2 regions of the Xenophilus sp. genome follow, and region 1 is predicted to be linked to the other one. Evidence: predicted binding sites of a transcription regulator. Region 1 holds the regulator's gene; the other holds the start of a gene.
What was found. The regulator sigma-54, encoded in region 1, starts transcription at its own class of promoters, with help from an activator protein. The targets are predictions, from matches to a motif close to TGGCANGNAANCTGCTTT.
Positions count from the first base shown of each region.

Region 1 (3,406 bases):
CGTCTCCGCCGGCCAGCCCGGCGGCCGGGTGCGCGCGATCCTGACGCCGCGCGCGGCCAGTGAGCCCGGCAAGGGGGCGCCGGCCGCCCCCGCCGCGCCCGAGGGCGAACGGGGCCTGCGCCCCAGCACCACCCTGGACGGCCAGGGGGCGCGCCCGTGATCGAGGCCGCCAACCCCGCGGCCGAGTCCGCCCCCGGCAGCCGGCTGGAGGCGCGCGGCCTGCAGAAGAGCTACGGCAGCCGCCGGGTGGTGCGCGACGTCTCGCTGGACGTGCGCAAGGGCGAGGTGGTCGGCCTGCTGGGCCCCAACGGCGCCGGCAAGACCACCTCCTTCTACATGATCGTCGGGCTGGTGCGCGCCGACGCCGGCGACATCAGCATCGACGGCGAGCAGATCGCCCACATGCCCATCCACCGCCGCGCGCGCATGGGCCTGTCGTACCTGCCGCAGGAGGCCTCGATCTTCCGCAAGCTCAATGTCGAGGACAACGTGCGCGCCGTGCTGGAGTTGCAGCGCGAGCCCGACGCGAACGGCCGCATGGTGCCGCTGTCGAAGGCGCGCATGGACGAGCGCCTGACCGAGTTGCTGACCGACCTGCGCGTGGACCACCTGCGCGATTCGCCGGCGCTGGCCCTGTCGGGCGGCGAGCGGCGCCGGGTGGAGATCGCCCGCGCCCTGGCCACCCAGCCGCGCTTCATCCTGCTGGACGAGCCCTTCGCCGGCATCGACCCGATCGCGGTGATCGAGATCCAGCGCATCATCAGCTTCCTCAAGGAGCGCGGCATCGGCGTGCTCATCACCGACCACAACGTGCGTGAGACGCTGGGCATCTGCGACCACGCCTACATCATCAGCGACGGGCATGTGCTGGCACAAGGCACGCCATCGGAGATCGTCGACAACGTCGAAGTGCGCCGCGTGTACCTGGGCGAGCACTTCCGCATGTGAACGAGGACCGCACGGCATGAAGCAGGGCCTGTCGCTGCGGGTTTCGCAGCACCTGGCGCTCACGCCGCAGCTGCAGCAGTCGATCCGCCTGCTGCAGTTGTCCACCCTGGAGCTGGCGCAGGAGGTCGAGCAGATGCTCGACGACAACCCCTTCCTGGAGCGCCAGACCGAGGAGGCGCAGCGCGAGGAGTTCGGCCTGGACAGCGCCGACGCGCCGCAGCCGCGCGAGGAGCGCGAGGACGCCGAGCCGTCCCTCGCCGTGCCGGGGTCCGACGGCGCCGTCGCCGGCGGCGATGCCGACGCGCCCGTGGCCGATGCCGTCGACGCCGAGCCCGACTGGGAGGGCGACGGCAGCGTCGACCTGGCGCCCGACGACAGCGAGTGGGGCGGCGACGCGCCGCCGCGCAGCAGCGGCAGCGGCGACGACGACGAGCGCGCCGACGCCACCGAGCTGGCGCGCAGCCACGAGTCGCTGCAGGAGCACCTGCACCGCCAAGCGCTGTCCCTGCGACTGTCGCCGGAGGACTCGGCCGCGCTGCGCTTCCTGATCGAGTCGCTCGACGACGACGGCTACCTGGAGGACTCGCTGCCCGCCCTGGCCTCGGCGCTGGCCGGCGACGACAACGACCAGTTCGACGAGCTGGTGCACCACTTCCAGGTCGCGCTGGGCCTGCTGCAGAGCCTGGAGCCGGTGGGCGTGGGCGCGCGCGACCTGGGCGAGTGCCTGGCCATCCAGCTGCGCGCCGGCGCCGCCGACGACGAGGGCGACGAGGACGCGATGGAGGTGCGCAAGATCGCGCTGGCCATCTGCAAGCAGCCGATGGAGCTGCTGGCGCGGCGCGACTTCCGCCGCCTGGCCGCGCTCACCCGCGGCAGCGAGGACGAGGTGCGCCAGGCGATGCAGCTCATCGCCAGGCTGGAGCCCAAGCCGGGCCGGCGCTTCGTCGACGTCGAGCGCAACGTCATCGTGCCCGACGTCATCGTCACCCGCAGCGGCCGCGGCGCGAACATGAAGCTGCGCGTGCAGCTCAACCCCGACGTGATGCCGCGCCTGCGCGTGCACGACATCTACGCCGGCGCGCTGAAGGCGCACAAGGGCGAGGGCGGTCAGGCGCTGTCGCAGCGGCTGCAGGAGGCGCGCTGGTTCATCAAGAACATCCAGCAGCGCTTCGACACCATCCTGCGCGTGTCCAACGCCATCGTCGAGCGGCAGAAGAACTTCTTCGTGCACGGCGAGCTGGCGATGCGCCCGCTGGTGCTGCGCGAGATCGCCGACGAGCTGGGCCTGCACGAGTCCACCATCAGCCGCGTGACCACCGCCAAGTACATGGCCACGCCCTTCGGCACGGTGGAGCTGAAGTACTTCTTCGGCTCGGCCCTGGGCACCGAGACCGGCGGCAACGCCTCCAGCACCGCGGTGCGCGCCCTCATCAAGCAGTTCGTCGGCGCCGAAAGCGCCAAGAAGCCGCTGTCGGACAGCCAGATCTCCGAGATGCTCAAGGAGCAGGGCATCGAGTGCGCGCGCCGCACCGTCGCCAAGTACCGCGAGGCGCTGCGCATCGCGCCGGCGAACCTGCGCAAGGCGCTGTAGGGCCTGCCCTCCGCCCGCGCGCCGTCAGTGCTGCGTGACGACGATGGGCGCGCCCTTCGTGATGATCATCGTGTGCTCGTACTGCGCGGACAGGTTCCCGCGGGCGCCGGCCAGCGTCCAGCCGTCGGAGGTCTCGGTGACGGTGCGGCTCTTGGTCGACAGGAAGGGCTCGATGGTGATGACCATGCCTTCCTGCAGGATGCGCCGGTCCGCGGGGTCGAAGTAGCCGGCGATGTGGTCCGGCGCCTCGTGCAGTGCGCGCCCGACGCCGTGGCTTCCGAGGTTCTCGATGACCTTGAAGCCGTACGCCTTCGCGGTGCGCTCGATGGCCCCGCCGATGCCGTTGACCGGCTGCCCCGCCCGGGCACGCTTCATGGCCTCGGCGAGCGCCGCGCGGGTAGCGTGGCACAGGCGCGTCTTCTGCGCCGTGGAGGGCGGCACGACGGTGGTTCCGCCGGTGTCGGCGAAATAGCCGCCGAGTTCCGCAGACACGTCGACGTTCAGGACGTCGCCGGCCCGGATGACCCGGTCCCCGGGAATGCCGTGCGCCGCCTGCTCGTTGATGCTGATGCACGTCGCGGCCGGGAAGCCGTAGGTCAGCCTCGGCGCCGACTGCGCGCCGTGCTCCTCCAGGAGCCGTTCGCCGAGCCGGTCGAGTTCGCGGGTGGTCATGCCGGGTTCCGCGGCATCGAGCATCCGCTGCAGCGTCAGCGAGACGATCCTGCCGATGCGTTTCAGTGCGACGACGTCGTCTTGGGTTTCGATGGTCATGAAGGGTCCTGTTGCGTCGGGGCCGATTCTGACCCGATGCCGGCGCCGTGAAAACAGCGCCGCCGGGCCGAGGTCGAAGCTCGCGCCCGGCGGCGG
Region 1 is NZ_JBIQNC010000101.1:11,494-14,899, forward strand. Features, by position in the region: gene lptA (lipopolysaccharide transport periplasmic protein LptA) at 1-160, shown strand, start outside; gene lptB (LPS export ABC transporter ATP-binding protein) at 157-948, shown strand; gene ACIY1X_RS15540 (RNA polymerase factor sigma-54) at 965-2,539, shown strand; gene map (type I methionyl aminopeptidase) at 2,564-3,310, opposite strand.

Region 2 (3,406 bases), on a different contig from region 1:
TGGCCGGGCACGAGACCGCGGCTACGCAGAAGACCGCGCTGCAGGACCGCATCCGCGACCACGTCGCGCGCCACCTGGCCGACCCGCACCTGTCCATCGACCACATCGCCCGCGCCCTGAACTGCAGCAAGCGCCACCTGCACAACGCCTTCGCGCACGGCGACCTGACGCTGGCCAGCTACATCCAGCAGCAGCGGCTGCAGGCCTGCATCCGGCAACTGCGCCAGGGCACGGGCGACGCGCGCTCGATCACCGAGATCGCGCTGTCCTGCGGCTTCGGCAACCTGTCGCACTTCTCGCGCGCGTTCCGCGAGCACACGGGCATGAGCCCGAGCGAGTTCAGGCAGGCGCAGCGCCTGACCCGTGATTGAGACCGGCCCTTCGGCGGCATCGGGCCGTTCGCACTGAGCCTGTCGAAGTGCCGCCCCGGGCTTCGATCCTTCGACGGGCTCAGGACAGGCCAAGCTCAGCCTGAACGGCTCCTGTCAAGCGTCGGACGCCAGCGTGCGCCGGTACTGCATCGCCTCGGCCACGTGCGCCTTGCCGATCCCGTCCGCACCGGCCAGGTCGGCGATGGTGCGCGCCACCCGCAGCGCGCGGTGCGTGGCGCGGGCGCTCCAGCCCAGGCGCGCGGCGGCCGACTGCAGGAAGGCCAGGGCGTCCGGTTCGGCCTGCGCATGCGCGTCGAGCGCGCGGCCGGCGAGCGCGTGGTTGGGCAGGCCCTGGCGGGCCAGCGCCCGGCCGCGGGCCGCGGCGACGCGCTCGCGCACCGCCGCGCTGCCTTCGCCGGGCGGCGCCGAGAGCAGTTCCTCCGGCGGCACGGCCGGCACCTCGATGTGCAGGTCGATGCGGTCCAGCAGCGGGCCGGACAGGCGCCCCTGGTAGCGCGCCACCTGGTCCGGCGTGCAGCGGCAGGGCCGCCCGCGCGCGCCGCGGAAGCCGCAGGGGCAGGGGTTCATCGCCGCCACGAGCTGGAAGCGCGCCGGGAATTCGGCCTGCCGCGCCGCCCGCGCGATGTGGATGCGGCCCGTCTCCAGCGGCTCGCGCAGCGCCTCCAGCGCGGCGCGCGGGAACTCGGGCAGTTCGTCGAGGAAGAGCACGCCGTGGTGCGCCAGCGAGATCTCGCCCGGCCGCGGCGGCGAGCCGCCGCCCACCAGCGCCACCGCGCTGGCGCCGTGATGCGGCGATCTCAGCGGCCGCTGGAAGATGCGCGCCGGGTCCAGCCGCCCGGCCAGACTGTGGATCGCCGCCGTCTCCAGCGCCTCGTCCACCTCCATGCCGGGCAGCAGCCCGGCGAAGCGCTGAGCCAGCATCGACTTGCCGGCGCCGGGCGGGCCGACCATCAGCAGGCTGTGCCCGCCCGCGGCGGCGATCTCCATGGCGCGCCGGGCGGCGGCCTGGCCCTTGACGTCGGCCAGGTCGGGGCCGGGCGGCGCCGCGGCGGCCGGCGCAGCGGCCACGCGCACCAGGCCGGCGGCCTGCGCGGCCGGCGCCTCGGCATCGGCCGGCAGGAAGGCCTGCACCACGTCGAGCAGGTGGCCCGCGCCGCAGACCTGCGTGCCGGGCACCAGCGCCGCCTCGCGGGCGCTGTCCATCGGCAGCACCAGCCGGGTGTCCACGCCGCCGGTGCGCAGGGCCAGCGCCATCGCCAGCGCGCCGCGCACGGGGCGCAGTTCGCCCGAGAGCGACAGCTCGCCGGCGAACTCGTGGCCCGCCAGCCGGGCCGGGTCGACCTGCCCGCTGGCGGCCAGGATGCCCAGCGCGATCGGCAGGTCGAAGCGGCCGGAGTCCTTGGGCAGGTCGGCCGGCGCCAGGTTGACGGTGATCCGGCGGTCGTGCGGGAAGGCCAGCCCCGCGTTCTGCAGCGCCGAGCGCACCCGCTCGCGCGCCTCCTTCACCTCCACGTCGGCCAGCCCGACCAGCGTGAAGCTCGGCAGGCCGTTGGCCAGATGCACCTCGACGGTGACCGGCTCCGCGCGAAGACCCACCAGGGCGCGGCTTTGCACCAAAGACAGACTCATCCCGATCGCTCTCCCTGATTTGGTGCGCGCATCCGGCCGCAAGAGCCGGTGCACGCTGTTCTTCATGGCGCCCTCATGACTCCATGCGGGCGCCCCGCGATTCTGTCCTCCCCGCGCGCCGGGCGATCCGGGCCTTTGGCACGCTCCCTGCTTTGGCTCGCATCGTGCAGGGAGCACCAGATCCATTCCTTCATTTGTTCCGACTGCGAGGAGAACCCCTGATGATGCATCGCCATGCCGCCACCGTGACGCTGGTGGCCCTGACCGCCGCGCTGGCCGCGCCCGGCACCGTGCTGGCCGAGGAGGCCGCGCCTGCCTCGCCGATCAGCGCCAACGTGTCGCTGACCTCGAACTACAAGTTCCGTGGCCAGGACCAGGACCAGATCGGCCACAACGGCTACTACAAGACCCGCGGCATCAAGCCGGCCCTGCAGGGCGGCTTCGACTACGCGCACGAGAGCGGCTTCTACGTGGGCAACTGGAACTCCAGCGTCAACTGGCTCTCGGGCAACAGCATCGAGAGCGACCTGTACGGCGGCTACAAGTTCAAGGCCGGCCCGATCGACTGGGACGTGGGCGTGATCACCTACATCTACCCGGGCAACCACGTCGGCAACACGACCGAGATCTACGGCGGCGGCACCTGGTCGGACGACGTGTTCGGCTCGCTCACCGTGAAGTACTCGCACACCGTCTCGAAGGACTACTTCGGCTATGCCGGCTACGACGCCTGGGACCCGCTGAGCTTCACCAAGCGCCCCAAGGGCCGCGGCACCGGCTACCTGAACATCGCCTACAGCAAGGAAATCATCCCCAGCCTGACGCTCAAGGCCGCCATCGGCTACACGCGCATGAGCAGCGACATCCGCGCCGCCGGCTACCGCAACTACGTGGACTACAACGTGGGCGCCACCTACGACTTCGGCGGCGGCCTGTCGCTCACCGGCTCGGTGCAGGGCGCCAACAAGAAGAGCAACTACATGCTGACCACCTGGGACGGCATCGACCTGCTCGGCGACGGCTCCTTCATCTACGGCGGCGGCCAGCAGTCGGTCAACAAGGCCCGCTTCATCGTCACGCTGAGCAAGACCTTCTGATCGCGCGAGCGCCCGGCTGCGGCGCGAGCCGCGCCGGCCCATCCACTCCTAAGGAGAAGTCACCATGAAGCTGATCACAGCCATCATCAAGCCCTTCAAGCTCGACGAGGTGCGCGAGGCGCTCTCGGCCATCGGCGTGCAGGGCATCACCGTCACCGAGGTCAAGGGCTTCGGCCGCCAGAAGGGCCACACCGAGCTGTACCGCGGCGCGGAGTACGTCGTCGACTTCCTGCCCAAGGTCAAGATCGAGGCGGCCATCGCCGACGAGCTGGTGGAGCGCGTGATCGA
Region 2 is NZ_JBIQNC010000150.1:7,891-11,296, forward strand. Features, by position in the region: gene ACIY1X_RS19225 (helix-turn-helix domain-containing protein) at 1-371, shown strand, start outside; gene ACIY1X_RS19230 (YifB family Mg chelatase-like AAA ATPase) at 486-2,021, opposite strand; gene ACIY1X_RS19235 (TorF family putative porin) at 2,243-3,118, shown strand; gene glnK (P-II family nitrogen regulator) at 3,183-3,406, shown strand, end outside.
Region 2: ACIY1X_RS19235 (TorF family putative porin) is a predicted target of sigma-54. The motif match lies at 2,158-2,175, and genes of this name have one in related genera.